2 regions of the Herbaspirillum sp. WGmk3 genome follow, and region 2 is predicted to be linked to the other one. Evidence: riboswitches for the same ligand, from Rfam matches in the RefSeq annotation. Region 2 holds a riboswitch; the other holds the start of a gene.

Region 1 (10,699 bases), on a different contig from region 2:
GAGCGTGCAGTTCATGGCGGCACGGCCTTCAGCGGCATCACGCGCGCGTTCCAGCATCACATCGGCCACGTGCGCATGCACGCCCAGATAGGCCGCTTTGAGCACTTCCACGCCCGGCTCGCGCTGTGCCAGTTCATCGGCAGCGGCGTAGATGCGCTTGACCAGCACGCCATCGAAAAGGAAGAACGGCAACACCACCAGACGCTGCCAGCCTTCGCCAGCGGCCTGGGACAAGCCGTCCCGCACCAGCGGCGTGGCCGTGCCCGAGAAGCAAACCTTGACGCCGCCAAAGCCCATGCCTTCCTGCACCATGCGCGCCAGCTTGGCGATCTCGCCATTGGCGTCCGGATCGGTGGTACCACGGCCGACCAGCACCAGGCAGGCATCCTGGCGATGGATGATTTCTTCCGAACCGGCTTCGGCTTCCACCACGCGCTGCTGCACCAGTTGCAGCAGCAGCGGGTGCAGGTCCATGGGCGCGCCGAAATGGAAATCGACCTGCGGATAATCGCGGGCCAGGGCCAGCAGTTCGGCCGGCATGTCGTTCTTGGCATGGCGCGCGCCCAGCAGCACGCCGGGCACCACCGCCACTTCGGTGGCGCCGTCGGCCACGCAGGCAGCCGCCGCTTCCGAGATCGTGGGGGCCGCAAATTCCAGATAGCCATGGCGCACGATGCGGCCCTCGGCGCGATCCCGCACCAGCGCGACCAGTGCCTCGAATTCCCGCAGGGCATCGGGATCGCGGCTGCCGTGGCCGGCGATCACGACGGCCGATTGGCGCGTGGCGCTCATGCCGGGGCTCCCGCTGCCACCTTCTCCGGCGGCGGTTCAATCTGGCTGTCCATGGGCGTCAAGGTGCGGATGAGCATGATGCTCATGTCGCTGAATTCCTTGTCGGCACAATCGGCGAGCTTGCCGTGCCACTCGGCATCGCCCCGGGTCAGGTTTTCCCAGACTTCCGTGGGATGTTCGGGATTGACGCCCTGTTGCAGCAGATAAGTCGCAATATGACGCGGCATGAAGGAGCGCGCCGCATCCCACGGACAAGGGATGACGATGGCATTGCGTCCATCGTTCAATACGTTCACCAGGTGGCGCTTGAAGGGCTCCAGGTCGCCGCGCCGGTGGAAGGTGATGAAGGTCGTTTCATCAAAGCACACCCGCGCCCTGGAAGCGAGGATCTGCGCCGAGGAAATGCCCGGCAAGGTCTCCACGCGATGGCCGCAGGCACGCTCCACGCGCTCCAGGTACTGGAAACCGCTGAAATGGATATCGCCCATGAAGACCACTACGCAGCGCTTGCCCGCGTGATGCAGGGCGGCGACTTCGTCGAGCTTGGCGACCTGGTCGCGATAACCCATCAGCACGACCTGCGCGCTGGCGGGGATGAGGTCCTTGACCACATCGACCACGGCATTGAAGCCGGCCACCACGTCCGCATTGCGGATCAGTTCCGCGCCGCGCATCGTCAGGTAGGAATGGTCGCCGGGTCCGGCACCGATGCAGATGATCATGTGTTTTCCTTGTTCAGCGCGCGCCCAGTTGCGCGCGCACGGTCAACGCCAGGGCGTCGCCGGTCAATTGTTCGAGGGTCAGGCAAGGCGCACCCAGCGCCTCGGCCAGCTGGGCCGCACGGCCCAGGCGCAGGTAGCCGGCTTCGGTGTCCAGCACCAAGGCCGGTACGCCCTGCGCGGCCAGCGTCTGTGCGGCTTGCAGGGTTTCAGTCCAGGGGTCGCCGCTGCTGCCGGGCAGGCTGACGTTGGCCTTGCCGTCGGAGAGGATCACCAGCAGCGGCGGTGCTTCCTGCGCGCTCTGCTGGGCGGCTTGCTGCAGCACTTGTGCCGCCAGTTGCAGCGCATGCGGCAACGGCGTGCGGCCGCCGGTCGGCAGCTCGCGCAAGCCCTGCTCGGCCAGATCGGCGCTGCGCGTCGGGGCCAGCAGCAATTGCGCCTGCTCGCCACGGAAGGCGATCACGGCCAGTTGATCGCGGCGCTGATAAGCATCGGTCAGCAGCGCAAGCACCGCGCCCTTGACCGCTTCCATGCGCCGCTGTGCGGCCATGGAGCCGGACGCATCGACCACGAAGACGATCAGGTTGGCACCGCGCCCGCTGCGGACCTGGCGATGCAGGTCGTCGCGGGTGACGGTGAGTGGCCCGTCCGTCTCGCCCGCCAGTGCGCCGCGCACGGCGGCACTGCGCAGGGTGGCACCGATGGCCAGGCGGTCAGGATTCGCATCGGGCACGGCGCGCACGGCGCTGCCCCGGTTGGCATCAGCCACGGTACTGCGGCGGCCGCTGGCTGCATTGGCGGCGGCTTGCGGCGTGGCAGCCACACTGATTCTGCGGGCCGTACCCGCTGCGGCAACGGCGAAGGTCTGTTGCCCGCCCTCGCCTTCCTGCTCCTGTTCCTGCTGCGGCTCATCTGAGGGAGGCGTCTCTGCCGTATCTACGCTCGGGGTATCGCCATGCTCGGCTTGCGGCTGCGGCGGCTCGGGCTGGCGCGCCTGATCGACCAGGTCATCCAGCTTGTCCTCGTCCATGCCGGTTTGCTCGAAGGGCTTGCGGCGGCGGCGATGCGGCAGCACCAGCAAGGCGGCTTCGCGTACATCGTCCGGTGTGACCCGCGTGCGGGCCTGCAGGGCGGCGATGGCGCGCGCGGTCTTGTGCATGACGATGTCGGCCCGCAGGCTCGCCACTTCGAACTCGCAGCAGAGATGGCTGATCAGCTCCAGCATGGCATCGTCCAGCACCACTGCTGGCAGCAGGCGCTGGGCCTCGGCCACCTGCGCAAGCAAGGCATCCTGCTGCGGCTGCCAGCGCTGCGCAAAGGCGGCGGGATCGGTCTCGAAGGCGATGCGTCGGCGTACCACCTCGGCGCGCACGATCTTGTCGGTCGGTGCGCTCACTTCCACCATGAGCCCGAAGCGGTCCAGCAATTGCGGCCGCAGATCGCCCTCTTCCAGGTTCATGGTGCCGATCAGCGTAAAGCGCGCCGGATGGCTGATCGAGATGCCCTCGCGCTGCACTGAATTGACGCCCATGGCGGCCACATCCAGCAGCACATCGACCAGGTGGTCGGCCAGCAAATTGACTTCATCGATGTAGAGGATGCCGCGATGGGCCGCTGCCAGCAGACCGGGCTGGAACGCGCGCTGGCCACCTTGAAGCGCCTGCTGCAGGTCGAGCGAACCGAGCACGCGGTCTTCGGTGGCGCCAAGTGGCAAGGTCACGAAGGGCACGGTGTCCTGGCGCTGTACCGGGTCTGTATTGCAAACTGTACAGGCACTGGCCGGCTGGCCCGGTGCGCACTGGAATGCACAGCCTTCGGTCAGGGTGATCGGTGGCAGTACCTGGGTCAGCCCACGGGCAGCGGTACTCTTGGCCGTGCCCTTGTCGCCGCGCACCAGCACGCCACCAATGCCGGGATCGACCGCGCACAGCAGCAGCGCCTGCTTCAGCAGCGACTGGCCGACGATGGCCGCGAAGGGATAGGCATGGAAGGCCGTCATTGCATGTCCTTGTTATGTTCACTGCCGCGCACGGTTTCACCGCGTGCTTCCAGCAGGCTTTCACTGTGCAGGTACAGTGAGCGCAACTGTTCGATGGTCTGTACTGCAGGTGTCTGCCACATGCCGCGGCTGGCGGCTTCCAGCAGACGCTCGGCGATGGCGTTCTGGGCCCAGGGATTGGCCTGCTCCAGGAACTCGCGCATGGCCGGATCGAAACCATAGGTCTCGGCCAGTTGCTGGTACATCCAGTCCTCCATCACTTGGGCGGTGGCATCGTAGCCGAACAGGTAATCAACGGTGGCCGTCAACTCGAGGCCTCCCTTGTAGCCATGGCGGCGGATGCTGGCCAGCCACTTGGGATTGACCACGCGGGCGCGGAAGACGCGCAGGGTTTCTTCCTTCAGGTCGCGCACGGCAGCGCGCTGCGGGTCGTGGCTGTCGCCAAAATAATGGCGCGGCTGCTGGCCGGACAAGGCGCGGATGGTGGCGATCATGCCGCCGTGATATTGCAGGTAGTCGTCGCTGTCGAAGATGTCGTGTTCGCGGTTGTCCTGGTTGTGCAAGGCGACCTGCACACCCGAGAGACGCTGGCGGAAGGCCTCGCGCTGGTCCGCGCCCTGCACCTTGCGTCCGTAGGCGTAGCCGCCCCAGTTGATGTAGGCCTCGGCGAAATCGGCCTGGTCCTGCCAATTCTTTTCCTGGATCAGCGGCAGGATGCCTGCGCCGTAGCTGCCGGGCTTGGCCCCGAAGACGCGATAGGAGGCCTGCGCCGCCGCCTCGGCCTGGCCCAGTCCGCCCTGCATGGCCTGCTGCAGATCGCGCAGGTAGTGCTTGCGCACGAAGTTCAGGTGGTCGGGCTCGTCGGCGGCGATGGCCAGTTGCACGGCATCGTCGATCAGGTCGATCAGTTGCGGGAAGGCATCGCGGAAGAAGCCGCTGATGCGCGTGGTCACGTCGATGCGGGGACGCTGCAATTGATCCAGCGGGATCAGTTCGACGCCCGCCACCTGCCGGTTGCCCTCGCGCCAGACCGGCTGCGCGCCCATCAATGACAGGATCTGCGCCACATCGTCGCCATGAGTACGCATGGCGCTGGTGCCCCAGATGCTGATGGCCACGCTCTCGGGATAGTCGCCGCTCTCGCGGTGATGGCGCTCCAGCACTTCGCGCGCCAGTTGCTGGCCCACGCGCCAGGCCGACTGCGAGGGCACGCTGCGTGGATCGACCGAGTAAAAATTGCGCCCGGTCGGAAGAATATGCGCCATGCCGCGCGTGGGCGAGCCGCTGGGTCCGGCCGGAATGTAGCCACCGCGCAGGCCGTTGAGCAGGTTGCTGATTTCCTCATCGGTGCGCTGCAGGCGCGGTACCAGTTGTTCGCAGGCGAAGCTGAGGATGCGGCGCACGGCGCTGGTGTCGGTGGCCTTGATGGCGGCGGCCGGTACTGCGCGCTTGACCGGGGCCGGTCGCGCCATGGCGCGCATGCCGCCGAGCACGCTGCCCGCACTTTTTTGCAGGGTCGGTTGCAGGCGCGGTTTTTCTTCGGCGGGGGCGCTGAACAAGGGGGCGAACAAGGCCTGGATCACGCCCTCGATGGACTGCACTGCAAAGCCTTGCTGCTGCAGGGCCTGCATCAGCGACAGGCACAGCGCATCGATGGCTTCGAGCGCATCGGCACGGGTAACGATGGCGCGCCCGGCCGTGCGGGAGAGCGCATCGTCGATGTTGAGGCGGCGGCCCTTGTGTTCCAGCAGCATATCCAGCGACAGGCCGAAGAGACGCGCCACTTCTTCCTGCAGGCCCGGCAGGTCCTGGTTGGGCAGACGCGTCAGGGCCACCAGCATGTCCGGCAGTTGCTGTTCATCGGGCATGCGGCCGAGGATGTGCAGGCCGTCGCGGATCTGGGCCGCGCCCAGTTCGCACAGGTAGCCGTCGAGATCCTCAATCAGGTGCGCCACACCGGCACCATCCAGTTCACTCAGCGCGTGCGGCAGCGCGCCGTCGTCGTGCGCATGGTCATGGTCGTGATGATGGTGATGGTCATCGTGATGATGATGTCCGTGATGATGGTGATGCCCATGGTCGTGCCCGTGCTCATGGTCATGATCGTGGTCATGATGCAGCAGCTTGTACTGCAGGTCCGTATCCAGATTGGTCTGCCGCACCAGCTCCCAGATCTGCTGCTGCAGCAGCGGCAGCTTGGCCGGATCGAGCACCTCGACCTGGTAATACTCGTCCACCAGCTGCGTGAGCTGGGCCAGCGCGCCGTAGCTGTCGGCGGTGGTCATGGGTGGCGTCAGGTGGTCCACCACCACGGCATGGGCGCGGCGCTTGGCCTGCGAACCTTCGCCGGGATCGTTGATGATGAAGGGATAGAACAGCGGCACGTCGCCCAGCAAGGCATCCGGGAAGCATTCTTCAGACAGGCCCACGCCCTTGCCCGGCAACCACTCCAGAGTGCCGTGCTTGCCGACGTGGACGATGGCATCCGCGCCCCATTCTTCATCCAGCCAGCGGTACAGCGCGTAGTAGTGATGCGTGGGCGGCAGGTCGGGCTGGTGGTAGATGGCGTCCGGGTCCATGCCGTAGCCGCGCGGCGGTTGCAGGGCCACGAAGGCATTGCCGAGGTCGAGGCCGGCGATCACCAGATGCTGGTCGTGCACGTAAGCCTCGCCGGGCGCGGCGCCCCATTGGCGCTGCATCCTGGCCTGCAAGACGGCGGGCAAGGCGGCGAACCATTGCGCATAGCGCGCCGCCGGAATGCGCGCGGCAGCGCGGCGCAGTTGGTCTTCGGAGAGCAGGATGTCGTCGTAGGAGCAGCAGTCCACCAGTTCGTGGATCAGGGCCGTACCGGTGTCGGGCAGACCGCCGATGGCATAGCCATCTGCTGCCAGCGCGCGCAGCACGGCCATGAGCGACTCGGGCGCATCCAGCCCCACGGCATTGCCGATCTGCGCGGCCTTGCTGCTGGAATTGGTGAAGATGAAGGCGATGCGCTTTTGCGCATTGGGCGTGCAGCGCAGGCGTACCAGCCGCTGCGCCAGCCCGGCGATGCGGCGCACGCGGTCCGGCAGGGCCTGGTACTGCACCACGCCCGCTTCACTGGTGTGCTTGAAGGACAGCGGCACCCCGATGATGCGGCCGTCGAATTCGGGCAGGACCACGTTCATGGCCGCATCCAGGGGATTCATGCCGCGCGTGGAATGCTGCCACTGGTCCTGCGTCATGCCGCTGGTGATGGCCTGCAGCACCGGGCGGTTCAACTGTTCCAGCACCGAGACCGACCAGCCCGCCGGCGTGATGCCGCCTGCCGTAATCTCGCCCATGGCGAAGCTGGTGGTGTTGATGATGAGATCGACCCGGCCCTCGGCGAAATACGCCAGCGCAGGCGGCAGCGTTGCCCCACTGCTGGCCGACACCCGCAGCGAGGAAGTAAACACTGGCAGCACATCCATGCCGCGCGCCTCCAGCGCCGCCACCAGCGCATCGATGAAGGCGGTATTGCCCGAGAGCCAATGCGCCCGGTAGAAGATGATGCCCACCGCCGGCTTGCCCGCCGGGGCCTGAGCGCGCAGGGCCAGCCAGTCGTCGAGGCGGGCGTCCTGTTCGAGGTCGGGATGATAAAGGCCGTGTTCGGGCAAGGCTTGCGCGGGTTCGTAGCCGTAGCCGCTCAGCAGCAGGCGGTCCGACAGACAGCGCAGCAACTGCGCCAGGTTGACGCTGCCGCCGCCGTTGAAATACGCCAGCGCCTGCTGTTGCACATCGGGCGCAGCAGTGGACGCCGCAGCCAGTTCGGCATCGGGCTCGCCAGTGCCGGACAGCACGATCAAGTGCCGCCCTTCGGCGCGCGCAGCGCGCAGCAATTCAGGAAAACCGGCTACTGCCCCCAGCCGTCCGAGTACGCGCAGCACGATCACCTGCGCGCTGGCCAGCTCCGCGCGCAGCAGGGTCGCCAGCGAGCGCAGCGGCTGACCCTGCTCATCGGTGCCGGATTGCAGGGCTTGCAGGTCGTAGCCCGCTACGGCGGGGAATTCCGCCGGCAACTGCGCGCGTGCAGCAGCCAGCAGCGCCAGGTCGGTCGGGGCGTGCGTCAGCAGGACGATGCGAGCCACGGGATCATGCATCGGAGACCTCCGCTTCCGGCAACACATCGCCGCTGCCCATGCGATGGAAGACCAGGTCGCTCACTTCGCGCCCGCCTTCCAGGTGCTCCACCACCACGCGCTCGATGGCGGCGGCATCCTCGCAGCGATACCACACGCCCTCGGGATAGACCACCACCACCGGGGCCTGCGCCTTGCAGGCCACCATGCAGTGGGTACGGGTACGCTTGACGCGCAGCTCGGGGCGGGCGTCAATCTGCTCGCCCAGCACGCCGAACATGGCTTCGGCCAGCACGCCGTTTTCGGTACAACGCGGACCCACGCACATGAGCACGTGACGATGATGAGTTCTCATGGCTTTGATGCTTTACTTTCCCCGGCGCAGCAACGCCGGACAGGGGCCGTCAGGGCCAGCCCATCAGCCGAAGCGGCGATAGAAGAAACCGGTCAAGCCGCCCAGCGCCAGCCAGAACACGGCATTGGCCGTCGCCGTGGCGCGGATGAAGGCTTGTGCCAGCTCTTCGGGTGCCACGCTGCCATGCACATCCGGCTGCGGTGCGCCGATGAAATGCGGAACCACCAGGAGCATGACGCCGACCAGCTTCCACGGCCAGCCACGGGTGAAGACGAACAGGCCCAGGCTGGCCGCCGTCATGGCGGCGGTCATCACCCACCAGAGCTGGCGCGCCTGCAGCGGTGCGGCCAGGGTACCGGGGACTTCCGGCGGCAAGCCCAGCGAGGGCGCGACGAAGAACACGCCATAACCGGCCAGGCCCCACAGCAGGCCGCTGCGCCAGCTGATCTGGCGTCCGCTCAGGGCAAAGGCCGCCACCAGCAGCAAGGCGAAACCGACCGCCATGCTGACGTTGGCCAGCACGGTGTAGCCGGTGCGCTCGGCGCCGTCAGCCGGCTCCCAGGCATTGGCGTCATGCGCGTGTTCGTGCTCATGTGCGTTCGCATGGGAGTGCTCGTGCGCAGCCGCCTGGGCGGCGGGTTCGTGGGCGTGGTCATCGGCCGCGGGGGCCGCCGATTCGCCGGCCTTTTCATATTCCTCGGCCTTGAGGATGATCTTTTCGACCTGGAATTGCTGCACGCCCGACAGCAGCACGCCCGACAAGGCGCCCGCCACCACCACTGCCGACGCCATGCGCCGGAATACGGTCCAGTTCATCGTCCGCTCCTCAGTGGCAGGGGAAACCGGCCGAGTGGCGGCCATCGTGGGCGGCATTGTGCAGCTCGACCTTGGAGGCGAAGCCGGCGCCGTAGATCAGCGCCACGCCCAGCGCGAAGGCCAGCAGCGAGGGCGCGATGCGGTCGCGCCAGACCTGGCTGCCGGAGCGGCTGGAAGAGGAAGAATCAGCGGTGTGACGGGCGTCGAGACCGGAGGGAGTGGACATGCGCTTTCCTTGGCAGGTGGATGAAACGAAGGAAGCCACACGGCGAGCGCCCAAGCACAATCCCGCCGTCGGCTGACGGCACCGGTTCACACCAGCGGGAAATGATGGAAGCTTTCCGCATGATCGCCCTCCGCGATGCATTCAAGAACTTGCCTCGGGCCGGTCTCCGGGCTGGCGAGGGGAAGCCTTGGGCTTCGGGACAGGCGCCTTCCCATGCGCGGGGCACAGTGGCGTAGTGCGTGTCCTTCCTCGCTTACCGTTGCGGGGGCAGCGCCGGCTTTGGCCCGATGCTGTGGCACCGGCCGCACCGGCTTCCCGTTTCAATCCCGGGCGCGGGTGCGCACGGAATACCAGAAGCAATGCTAAGGGGCGAAGTATAAAGGCGGGGGCGGGCTTGGGCAACCTGCATTGTCAGCCTGCACGGGGCTGGCGGCAACTTCAGCGGGGCAAGGCGGGCTGGAGCGGCGAGGAGGATGAGGGGGATGCACTGGAGGAAGCAGCCGGCAGTTGCGGCAAGGCAGGCGAAGCGGCCAGCTTGTAATACAGGCTCATTTCCGCCCCCATGCGGGTGGGAATGCGCGCCACGTACACCGAGCGCTGGCCGGACCGGGGACCGTGCCCGTGCACTTCCATCAGGCACAGGTAGCGATCCCCCAGGAAGCCCAGCACGGCAAACGAGGCCTTTTGCGGGCGGGACAGCCGGGGGGCGCGCTCCGGTGACAGGCCGATGGCCCGGTCAAGGTAGCCGCGATGGGAATTGACGAACAGATAGTCACGTCCGGGGGGCTTGCCGCTGGCATAACCGATGCGCCACTGACGATTGTCGCCATCGGGCAGATACAGGCTGTAGGGGGATGCCGGGCCGCTTTCCATCACCTCGACCCGCCCTGCGACCGGATCGATGCTGACCCGGCTGAGGGGAAAATGGTCTACGGCCAGGCAACTGGCCAGCACTTCTTCGGGCGGCGATGGCGGACCGGGCAGCGCCGCCAGACAGACGAACAGCAGGACCAAGGGCAGGCAGCGCAGCGCGCACTTCTTCCAGGGAGAGGCATGGACAAGGAAGCAAATCATTGACAGCTCCTTCAACAGACGGCGGATCAGATCGGCTGCAGCAGAAACACAACCGGCCACCATGGTTGCAGAAGGGCAATGCCATGGATATCAGAAAACTCTCAATGAGCAGGAACAAGTCACTTGCCACGGACGGCGTGCGCCCTGTTGTGCGCCCGGCGACAACACCGAGAGGCCGATGTCGGCTCGCGACGGCCTCAGCGCGGCCCGGCGACCATCTCGGCAAGAAAATCGAGGGCGACGAAGTGCCATTGCGCCGATTCGGCGTCATACAGCGCGATCTGGTTGATTTCCCGGCCCGGTTCAGTGCGGCCCGGGATGCGCTCCATGGCCCGCTCGGCATGCCGGTGGCGCTGCTGCGGGTTCAGTTGTTCCAGCCGGGCCGCTGTCTCCGCATGGGCGTAGAGACCGGCGCACTCCCATAGCCGGGCGTGGCATTCGAGATCGGCCAGTCCGATGTCCAGCGGGATGCTGTCGATGCTCGCCGACACCTGCGCCACGCGCGCCGACGACAGCCGCACGGGATCGCCCTGCGCGCGCACGGCGATGCGGCCATCGTGCGCGCCCCATGCCAGATGCAGGCAGTACGGCAAGTGGCCCTGATGACGCGCCACCAGT
Region 2 (10,699 bases):
TTCATCTTGTTGTCGCTTTCGCCACCCAACTTTTCGAAGCGGGTGTAGCCAACGTTGATGCCAACGTTCTTCGCCACGGCGAACTCATAGCCCAGGCCGTACAGGTAACCGGTACCGGTTTGCGAGAAGGAGCTCGTGCCGGACGGCTGGCTCAGTTCCAGGGAAACCTTGGAACGGGTCGCACCCGCCTTCAGGTACAGGCCTGGCACGAATTCGGTGAACTTGTAGATCACGGACAGATCGGCGCCCTTGACGTCAGCCTTGACGTTGTAACGCACGGTACCGGTGCGGTTGGTACCGTCTTGCTTGAAGTCGTCGGTGGCGAAGTAACCCAGTTCGATCGCGAAGTTCTTGTTGATCTGATAACCAACCAGGGCGCGCAGGGCACCGGTTTCGTTGGTTTCGGAGGTCTTCACGCCGTTGGTCGGGGTAGCGATGCTGCTGATGGTGGCGACGCCGCCTTCCAGGCCGATGTACACGCCGCTGTCAACGGTCTGCGCTGCCACCGAACCGGCGGCCATCATTGCTGCGATTGCTGCAACTGCTGCAACTGCTGCTGCGATATTCTTTTTCATTCCTGATATCCCTAAATAATTGTCAGTACTTCGTCAGGGTTTTCCCCGGCGGCAATTATATCGGGAGGCGAGAATTCGTAAATATTGGTAAAGAGTTTTCTGTTGATTTTTTGAGCTCTTTTGCTGAAAAACAACATATCAGCAGATGAGAATACGAAGCTTCTTTCAAACCCTGCGCTTCTCCTGCTCACCCTGGCTCGCCACGAACACCACACCGTCCAGGCTTGCGACCGGGAAGAAGCGGCATCCATACGCCGCCTCCAGCGCTGCAGGCTGCAGGATGGCTTCCGCGGTGCCGCCGTGCGCGGTGCTGCCGTCGAGCAGCAGGATATGCGAGGCAAAGCGCCGCGCCAGATTGATATCGTGACAACTGGCTACCACGGCCCTGCCCTCCTGCGCCCATTCCTGCAGCAATTGCATTACCTGCAATTGGGCCGCGATATCCTGATGCGAGGTCGGCTCATCGAGCAGACAGAGCGCGGGAGCCTGCACCAGCAAGGTCGCCAGCGCCACGCGCTGGCGCTCCCCGCCGGACAGCCGCAACAGATCCTGCCCCGCCAAGCCGGACAGGCCGACCTGTCCGAGGGCGGACAAGGCCAGCGCGCTGTCCTTCTCCGGCCCGCCCCAGCCATCGCCGTGGGCAAAGCGGCCCGCCATGACGGCATCCAGCACCGGCAGCGAAAACGCATCCTGTTGATGTTGCAACAGCAGGCCGCGCTGCAAGGCCAGTTGCGACGGCGAAAAGGACGACAGCGCCCTTCCCTGCAGCAGAACCTCGCCGGCATGCGGCGCCTGCAAGTCGGCCAGTACATGCAGCAGGCTGCTTTTGCCGACCCCGTTGCGCCCCAGCACGCACCAGAATTCACCCGCGCGGACCTGCCAATCCAGCGCCTGCAGCAGGACGCGCGCACCCGCGTGCACTGCCAGCTGGAGGGTCTGCAGAACGGGCACTGAAGAATGCGCCATATTCGTCATGGGCGGCTCCGCGCCAGCAGCCACAGGAACATTGGCACGCCCACCAGTGCCGTGATCACTCCCACCGGCAGTTGCACCGGTGCGACCACGGTACGCGCCAGCAGATCCGCCAGCGTCAGCATGGCCCCGCCGCCCAGGACACAGGCCGGCAGCAGCAGGCGCTGGTCATTGCCGACCCGCAGGCGCAAGCCATGCGGCACCACCAGTCCGACGAAGCCGATGGTCCCTGCCATGGCCACGGCGTTGGCCGTGCACGCGGCCGCTACACACAGCAGCATCACCCGCAGGCGCATCACCGGCACGCCCAGCAACTGCGCAAAGGCATCGCCGCGTGCCAGCAGATTGAGCGAGGGCGCATGACGCCAGCTCCACAGCAATGCCAGCAGCAACACCGGTGCCATCAACGGCAGCAGGCGCGCATCGTCGAGGTCGCCGATCAGCCAGAACACCATGCCGCGCAACTGCGCATCCGGCGCAATCGACAGCGCCAGCGAAATCAGCGCACCGAATCCCGCTGCCAGCATCACACCCGTCAGCAACAGGCGCTGGCTGGACAACAAGGGAGACACCGCCAGATGCCGCAGCGAGGGACGCACCAGCCCGAACAGCAGCAGCATCGCCAGCCCCGCGCCCAGCAAGGCGCCGGGTGCGGTGACGGCCTGTACCGGCCAGCCCAGCCGCAGGGCTGCCAGCATGGCCAGCAAGGCCCCGGCCGCCGAACCGCCCGACAAGCCCAATACATAGGGATCGGCCAGCGGATTGCGCAACAGTACCTGCATCAGCGCCCCCGACAGGGCCAGCGCGCCGCCCACGGCAAAGGCGGTCAGCGCGCGTGGCACGCGCAGCGACAGCAGCATCGCCACCTGGTCGGCGGAGGCCGAAGGACGCAAACAGCCAGTACTGCCGCACAGCACCGCCGCCGACAAGGCCAGCAGGGACAGCAGCAGCAAGGTGCACAGCACAGGCAGGTAACGTCGCATCGGGGCCAGGATCAGGTCAGCATCAGAAGTCGTAGCGGGCGGTGAATTTCAGGGCCCGTCCGTCCTCCGGATAGATGCCCGAGACCGCCCCGCCACTGCAGTCATACGCCTGCGAGTAATACCTGCGATCAGCCAGATTGGTCCCCGTGACGGCAAATTCCCAGGCGCTGACACGCACCGCATACCGCGCATCGAAGGTAGTGAACGAAGGCATGCGCGCGCAGGTGTTGGCGAAGTCGTTGCCCATGCGCTGGCGGTCCACCCAGCGTGCACCGACGTCGGCGCTTTGCTGTCCGGACTTCCAGTTCAGGCGGGTCGACAGCGTATTGGCCGGCACCAGCGCCAGTTGCTTGCCGCTGTTGTCGCCTTCCTCGAAACGCGCATTGATGTGCTGGTAGGTCGCACTCCAGCCCAGGGTCTCGGTCAGCTGCACACGGCCTTCCAGTTCCACGCCCTGATGGCGGGTCGGGGCCAGGTTGCTGTTGGCCCCGAAGCCACCGTTGGCGGTCGGGTCGTAATACAGCTCGTCGCGCACGCGATGGCGGAACCAGCGCAGCGTCACCTGGCGCGCCGTATGGCCCAGGGTCGCGCCCAGTTCCAGGTCATGCGAAACCTGCGGTTTCAGGACCGCGCCGCTGGGCAAGGCCGTGAAGCCGTTCTCGTCGGCAGTTGCCAGGCGATAGCTCTGGCCGGTCTTGACGAAGCCGCGCAGCAGCGGCAGCGGCGCATAGCTGGCTTGCAGATCCCAGGCATTGACGGCGCTGGTGCGGCCATAGGCGCCGGAATCGCTCTGCTGGGTGAACTGCTCGCGGCGCACGCCGGCAGCGAGGCGGGCGTTGCGGTCGAACTCGATTTCATCGCGCAGGTACAGCGCCTTCGAATGCTGGGAGGCATCGCTGTTGCCATAGCTGGCATTGGTGGCCGAACTCCATTCGGCCAGGTCCACGCCGGCAATGGCCTCGTTCTTCCACAGGCCGCTGTCGAGTACGTGACGCAGGCGCGGCGAGAACTGGGTGGTCCGGATGTTGGCTTGCGCGGTGGAGCCGCTGCTGACATAGGTGGAGCGCGAAATCTTCTCCCGATGCGACAGCTCGGCCGCCACGTCGAAGGCACCGAAGCGGCGCTCGAGGAAGGCCGTGATGCTGTCATTGTCATAGGAGCCGTGATCCAGCGGCTTGCTGGTCTGGCGCGCATTGGCGTCATATTGCGCCTGGCTCAGGCTGCCCGGCAGGCCGAAATCGGCGCGCGACAAGTTGGCGCGCAGGCCGAAGCGCCAGTCGCTGGCGAACCACTGCACCGTGGTACTGAAATTTTCCTGATTGGACTTGCTGTTGTCGCGCCAGTTGTCGGCATGCGACTTGGCATAGCTGGCGTCGATGGACATGTTGTCCCAGCCGCGCGAAACCGCTGCCCGGCCGGCGCGCTGACCGTTGCTGCCGACTTCGCCGATCACGGTTCCGCGCACGGTATTGGCCTGCGGGCGGCGCGTGATGATCTGGATGGTGCCGCCGGTAGCGCCGCTGCCATACAGCACGCTGCTGCCGCCGCGCACAATCTCGATGCGCTCGATGGTCTCGATGGGGATCGCCGACAGCAGCGGCGTGGCCAGTTCATTCTCGGAAATACGCACGCCATCGACCAGCACCACCATGTTCTGGTCGCCATTGGTGCCGAAGCCGCGCAGGTCCAGCGGGAAGTCGCGCGGGCCGGACAGGCTCTGGCGCCCATAGACGCCGCCCAGCTTGCGGATGGCTTCGTTGGCGTTGTCGATGCCGGCTTCGCGGATCTGCTCGGCGGTGATGACGGTGGCAGCGACCGGCGGGAATGCCGGATCATTGGGGAAGCGCGAAGCCGAGACCACTACCGCCGACAGTGGCTGGCTGGTATCGGCGGCGTGGGTCGACGCAGCGAAAGCCGAAAGAATCAGCGCACTGGCAGTGCGCAGGGCAATACGGGGGCGAGGACCGCCACAGCGGGCCTGGAAATAAGCGATATGCATGAAAAATCAGGTAAAGAATCTGTGCAGCCAGCCTCCCCGCGGGCCGCAATCAACGGAAAACCGCACCAATACTGGCTGTGCGGGCTCCTCCTGTTCTGGCCGGTCTCCGGACTGCAGGCATGACCATCGGCCTTCCCATGTGGCGAAGTGAACGTTCGCGCAAAAACACAGTGGCGTGGAAGAGGCCTCGCCGGCGAGACGCGACGCATCGTCACATCGTCGCCGGCACCTGGTTACCGTTGCGGGGGCAGTACACCTTGGCTGACCGCCCTGCTGGCTGCAGGCGGTCTGGCGCGTGTTTCCCGTTTAACTGCCGGCGAGGACACGCCGGCGGGCACCAAAACCGCGCCATTGTAGGCGTGCAGCGTACACGCCACAAGCCGCAGCACCCAGGTGATGTAAATCAGCACAAGCGGGACAGCCGCAATTGCTTTCAGGAAAAAGCCGGATAAAATCCATCCTCAGCAGTGATATATAGAAAAAATTCGATTTTTCTATCAAAAAACATTTGAATCGCGGTTCTTGCCAATTTTTTGTGGTGGGGCCGAAAAATTGAAACAAATGGGGGATTTCACTCGCTGTTTGGCCGATGAGATCACGCCAAGCGGTCCTATACTCGGCGCCATGGCATCGTCGACCGGCGGACCCTTGCGGGGTCGGCCGGCCTCACTGTCATCCTGAACGTTGTCGTGGTCTGCGGGCCTTCAGAGACTGCCTCTGGCTGCCGATATCTGTCTGATATCGGGGCGGTGGTAGTGGCTGTGCCTCCCGGAACGACGCATTAGATCCGCCTACGGGCAACTTTGCACAGCAGTGCGCCGACGAGCGCACACCTTTGTTGGGAGAATCAGTAATCATGAGCGACGACGTTGATCTGGAAGCATTGTTTGACGAAATTTCCTCGCAGACGCTACCGGGCATGACTGCCGAACCGGCTGCCGCTGCCGCCGCCCCCGCCGCCGCCGGCACCGAAGAAGCGGCTGCAGGCGAACAGGAGGACCAGAGCGACAAGCCCATGTACGAACGCCTGGGCGGTATCGTGCGCCTGCTGCACGACTCCATGCGCGAACTCGGCTACGACCGTTCGCTGACCGACGTGGCCGAGCAGATCGGCGACGCCCAGAGCCGTCTGGAACACATCGCCACCCTCACCGAGCAGGCCGCCAACAAGGTGCTCAATGCGCTGGACTCCGGCATGCCGGCCCAGGACCGCCTGCAGGAGCAAGCCAAGGACATCAACGCGCGCTGGACCAAGCTGTATGCCGGCCAGATGAACATCGAGGAATTCAAGGCTCTGGCGGGCGACTCGCAGAAGTTCTCCAATTCGGTGATGGAATCGACCGAGGCGGAAAAGGCGCGCATGCTGGAAATCATGATGGCCCAGGACTTCCAGGACATCACCGGCCAGTTGATCAAGAAGATCGTGGGCATCACCGCCGCCGCCGAGCGCGAACTGGCGCAATTGCTGCGCGACAACGCGCCGCCGGAAGTCAAGGCGCAGATCGATGCAGACAAACCGGCAACCCTGATGAATGGCCCCTCCGTGGGAGGCACCGCCATGGCGCAGGACGACGTGGACGACTTACTCGATAGCCTGGGGTTCTAATGGATGACGAAATGCTCAAGGATTTTGTCGTTGAAGCGTTGGATCTCGCCACCAACGTGGAAGAGCACCTGCTGACGCTGGAACGACATCCTGATGACCTTGAAATCCTCAACGCGGTCTTCCGCGCATTCCACACCATCAAGGGTGGCGCCGGGTTCGTGAACCTGCCGGCCATGGTGTCGGCCTGCCACCTGACCGAAAACCTGTTCGATGCGCTGCGCACCGGCAAGGCCCCGGTCACGCCGCTGGCCATCGAAGCAGCGCTGCAGGCCAGCGGCTTCGTGGCCGACCAGTTGAACGAATTGTCCAACGGTGCGGCGCCCGACAGCCTGGCCTCGATGCCGGCCGAACTGAAGGACATCCTGACCCAGGCCATCGAAGGCAAGAGCGAATCCACGCCGGCCCCTGCCCCAGCGGCAGCAGCGCCTGCCCCGGCAGCCGCAGCACCGGCAGCCGCAGCACCGGTGGCCGCGCCCGCAGCCGCCGCTGCAGTGGCCGCCGTCAGCGTCGATGGCAGTGCCAGCGTGATGAAGAATGGCGAACTGGACTGGCCCGCCCTCTACCAGGCCCTGGTGCCCGGTGCGGCTGCCGCGCCGGTCGCGGAGGGTAGCGCCGAGGCGGCCCCGGTGGCTGCCGCCGCAGCGGCACCCGTTGCCGCCGCGCCTGCCGCGCCCGCAGCCGATGGCGAGCCCAAGGCCGCCGCGCCGGTACAGCAGAATCGCCGCGCCACCGATTCCCCTGGCGGGGCCAAGGAAGAAAGCATCCGTATCGATGCCGTCAAGCTGGACGCCCTGCTGGAAGTGGCCGGCGAATCGGTGCAGGCCGCCAACCAGGCTGCCGTGCTGCTGGAAAAGCTGCAGCAGTTCAAGTTCGAAGGGACCGCTGCGGCCCTGATGTCGACCCTGGCCGAAACCCTGGGCCGCGCCTCGCGCTACTCCAGCGAACTGCAACGCGCCACGCTGTCCACGCGCATGCAGCCGGTCGGCCGCCTGTTCCAGAAATTCCCCCGACTGGTGCGCGAACTGGCCAAGGACCTCGGCAAGGACGTCGACCTGGTCATCACCGGTGCCGAAACCGAAGTCGACCGCGTGGTGGTGGACAGCCTCTACGACCCGCTGGTGCACATGCTGCGCAACTCGCTGGACCACGGTATCGAAGTGGACCGCGCCGCCGCCGGCAAGCCCAACAAGGCGACCATCTCGCTCAACGCCTGGCAGGCCGGCAGCAGCGTCATGATCGAAGTCTTCGATGACGGCAAGGGCATGGACCCGGACATGCTGCGCAACAAGGCGCTGGCCAAGGGCCTGATCAACGAACACCAGGCGCTGACCTCCGACGAAGCCTTGCAGCTGGTGTTCCTGCCCGGTTTCTCGACCAAAGAAGTGGCCTCCAGCGTCTCCGGACGCGGCGTGGGCATGGACGTGGTCAAGACGGCGGTGGAAAAGCATCGCGGCACCATCCGCATCGAATCCACCATCGGCAAGGGCACCAAGTTCTCGATCCGCCTGCCCATCGAACTGTCGATCATCCCGACCATGCTGGTGCGCTGCGCCGGTGCTCCGCTGGCCCTGCCGATGGCGGTGGTGGAGCGCGTGGTCGAGCTGCCGGAAACCTTCGACGAAGTCGGCGGCGCCCCGGTGCTGCGCGACCAGGGCCGTCCGCTGCCGGTCAATTCGCTGGCCGGCGTGCTGGGCTACGAGCCGGGCAATGAGCGAGTGGGTATCGTCATGGCGGTTCCCCACCCCTACATCCTGGGCGTGGAATCGGTGGAAGGCACGGCCGATCTCGTGATCAAGCCGCTGACCGCAATCCACACTGCCGGCATCACCGGTACGGCCCGTTCGGCCGAAGGTGAACTGGTGCTGGTGGTGGGCCTGTCCTTCCTGCTGGATGGCTGCCGCGACCTGGAGCGCACGGCGGTGGCATAAGATTGCCGCCAAGCGCTGCTAACGCAAACGGCCGGATCTGCAAGGATCCGGCCGTTTTGTTTCAGGCCTGGCGCACTGCTCGGCGCCGGGCCTTACGCCTTAAAGTTCATACATGTCCTTCTCGCCTTCCATGACCTGCGCAATCAGCTTGCGATTGAGGGTCGGTGCCAGCAATTCAATGAAGGTATAGACATATCCCCGCAAATACGCCCCTTGCTTCAAGGCCACCCGCGAGACATTGGTGCCGAACAGGTGGCCGGCCGGAATGGCGCGCAAGCCACGGTCGCGCTCGGCATCGAAGGCGATGCCGGCGATGATGCCCACGCCCATGCCCAGCTCGACATAGGTCTTGATCACATCGGCATCGATGGCTTCCAGCACCACGTCAGGCTTCAACTGGCGCAGCGAGAAGGCATGGTCGATCTTGCTGCGGCCGCTGAAGGCGGAATCGTAGGTAATCAGGGGATTGCCGGCAATCTCTTCCAGCGTCAGGCTTCTGGACTGCAGCAAGGGGTGATCCGGCGGCACCACCACCACATGCTCCCACTGATAACAAGGCAGCGAGACCAATCCCTCGCCTGAAGCCAGCGCTTCAGTAGCGATGGCAATGTCCGCCTGGTCGTTGCGCACCATCTCGGTGATCTGCTTGGGGTTACCCTGCAGCAAGGAAAGATGCACTTTCGGATACTTCTGCGTGAAGGCCTGCACCACCTTGGGCAGCGCATAGCGCGCCTGGGTGTGGGTGGTGGCGATGGTGAAACTGCCGCTGTCATGGGCGGCGAATTCCTTGCCGATACGTTTGAGGCCATCCACTTCCTGCATGATCAGCTCGACCGAGCGCAGCACCGCGCGGCCCGGCTCGGTCAGGCCGCGAATACGCTTGCCGTGGCGCGTGAAGATGTCCACGCCCAGCTCCTCCTCCAGCTCGATGATGGCCTTGGAGACCCCGGGCTGCGAGGTATACAGGGCCTTGGCGGCCTCCGTGAGGTTGAAGTTCTGCCTTACCGCTTCACGAACGAAACGGAATTGATGAAGATTCATGAGGGAATTCCTTCGCTTCTACCTGGTATGGCGGCGCACCGCGCCTGCCTTGCTGGCCTCACCGGCCTTACCTGCCTCGTTTGGCGCATTTCCATATGCCAAAGGCGTATATAAGCAAATAAATACTATGTAGTTTGGTTTGAAACATAAGTTTATTACGATTCGCAGACTAATGGGCGAGGTGTTATGACTGTTTCTTATGTAGTAAGCGGATTTGCCGTTGGACTGCTGGTCGGACTGACCGGGGTCGGTGGCGGCTCGCTCATGACACCGCTGTTGACCTTGCTGTTCGGCATTCATCCCTCGGTGGCCGTGGGCACCGACCTGGCCTTTGCCTCCGCGACCAAGACCGCCGGCACCCTGGCCCATCGCTTCAAGGGTACGGTACGCTGGGATGTGGTGCGCCGCCTGTCCTATGGCGCCCTGCCCGCTGCGCTGGTGACCACCCTGCTGCTCAAGCACTTCGGTGCCGTCAGCGACGGCATCGCGCTGACCATCCGCTATTCGATTGCGATCTCGGTGTTCCTGACCGTGGTGGCCCTGCTCTTCCGCGCCCGCATGCAAGCCTGGCTCAATGCCCATCCGCAACGCCAGCTGCAGGGTGCCACGCTCGCCAACGCCACCATCGCCGCCGGTGCCCTTCTAGGCACGCTGGTGACGATTTCCTCCATCGGTGCCGGTGCCGTCGGCGCCACCTTGCTCGTGTTGCTGTATCCTCGCCTGTCTCCGGCGGAGATTGCCGGCACCGACATTGCCTATGCCGTGCCGCTGACCGCCATTGCGGCGCTGGGCCACTGGTGGCTGGGTTCGATCAACTGGGAACTGCTGGCGACCTTGTTGCTGGGATCGGTGCCAGGCATCACCATCGGATCGCTCGCGGCGCGAGCGGTGCCGGAGAAATTCTTGCGCGGCCTGCTGGCCATTACGCTGACGAGCGTTGCAGTCAAGCTGATTTGGTAGGCTCATTTTCAATCGGGCGCACCCTGATCCGGTCGCCCATAAGACGTTAACAGGGAAGACAAGATGTACCGCTATGACCAATACGATCACCTGATCGTCAAAGAGCGAGTCGCACAATACCGGGACCAGGTGCGTCGGCGCCTGTCGGATGAGCTCATCGAAGACGAATTCCGCATCCTGCGCCTGCAAAACGGGCTCTACCTGCAACGCCACGCCTACATGCTGCGCGTCGCCATTCCCTACGGCATGCTGGCCTCTCGGCAACTGCGCAAGTTCGCCGAAATCGCCGTCAAGTACGATCGCGGCTACGGCCACTTCACCACCCGCCAGAACATCCAGTTCAACTGGATCAAGCTGGAAGAATCTCCCGATATTCTGGACGAACTGGCCAGCGTGGAAATGCACGCCATCCAGACCTCCGGCAACTGCATCCGCAACACCACCTCGGACGAACTGGCCGGCGTGGCTGCCGACGAAATCGTCGATCCGCGGCCCTACGCCGAACTGATCCGCGAGTGGAGCACTTTCCACCCCGAGTTCGCCTACCTGCCGCGCAAGTTCAAGATCGCCATCAGCGGCGCTGCCGAAGACCGCGCCGCGACTGCTGTGCACGACATCGGCCTGCACGTCATCAA

The links. Region 2 has a riboswitch for cobalamin ahead of MKD49_RS01230 (TonB-dependent receptor). Riboswitches for the same ligand answer to the same signal wherever they lie in the genome.
Region 1: another riboswitch for cobalamin. It lies ahead of MKD49_RS06730 (CbtB domain-containing protein); the one in region 2 lies ahead of MKD49_RS01230 (TonB-dependent receptor).

Annotation. Positions count from the first base shown of each region.
Region 1 is NZ_JAKYWT010000002.1:141,574-152,272, reverse strand. Features, by position in the region: gene MKD49_RS06760 (precorrin-8X methylmutase) at 1-792, opposite strand, end outside; gene MKD49_RS06755 (cobalt-precorrin-7 (C(5))-methyltransferase) at 789-1,514, opposite strand; gene MKD49_RS06750 (putative cobaltochelatase) at 1,528-3,510, opposite strand; gene MKD49_RS06745 (cobaltochelatase subunit CobN) at 3,507-7,631, opposite strand; gene MKD49_RS06740 (ferredoxin) at 7,624-7,965, opposite strand; gene MKD49_RS06735 (CbtA family protein) at 8,029-8,781, opposite strand; gene MKD49_RS06730 (CbtB domain-containing protein) at 8,792-9,007, opposite strand; cobalamin riboswitch at 9,147-9,377, opposite strand; gene MKD49_RS06725 (hypothetical protein) at 9,446-10,081, opposite strand; gene MKD49_RS06720 (hypothetical protein) at 10,279-10,699, opposite strand, start outside.
Region 2 is NZ_JAKYWT010000001.1:314,620-325,318, forward strand. Features, by position in the region: gene MKD49_RS01215 (outer membrane protein) at 1-575, opposite strand, end outside; gene MKD49_RS01220 (ABC transporter ATP-binding protein) at 741-1,550, opposite strand; gene MKD49_RS01225 (iron ABC transporter permease) at 1,547-2,530, opposite strand; gene MKD49_RS01230 (TonB-dependent receptor) at 2,553-4,529, opposite strand; cobalamin riboswitch at 4,609-4,886, opposite strand; gene MKD49_RS01235 (protein phosphatase CheZ) at 5,386-6,135, shown strand; gene MKD49_RS01240 (chemotaxis protein CheA) at 6,135-8,063, shown strand; gene MKD49_RS01245 (CysB family HTH-type transcriptional regulator) at 8,163-9,104, opposite strand; gene MKD49_RS01250 (sulfite exporter TauE/SafE family protein) at 9,291-10,064, shown strand; gene MKD49_RS01255 (nitrite/sulfite reductase) at 10,128-10,699, shown strand, end outside.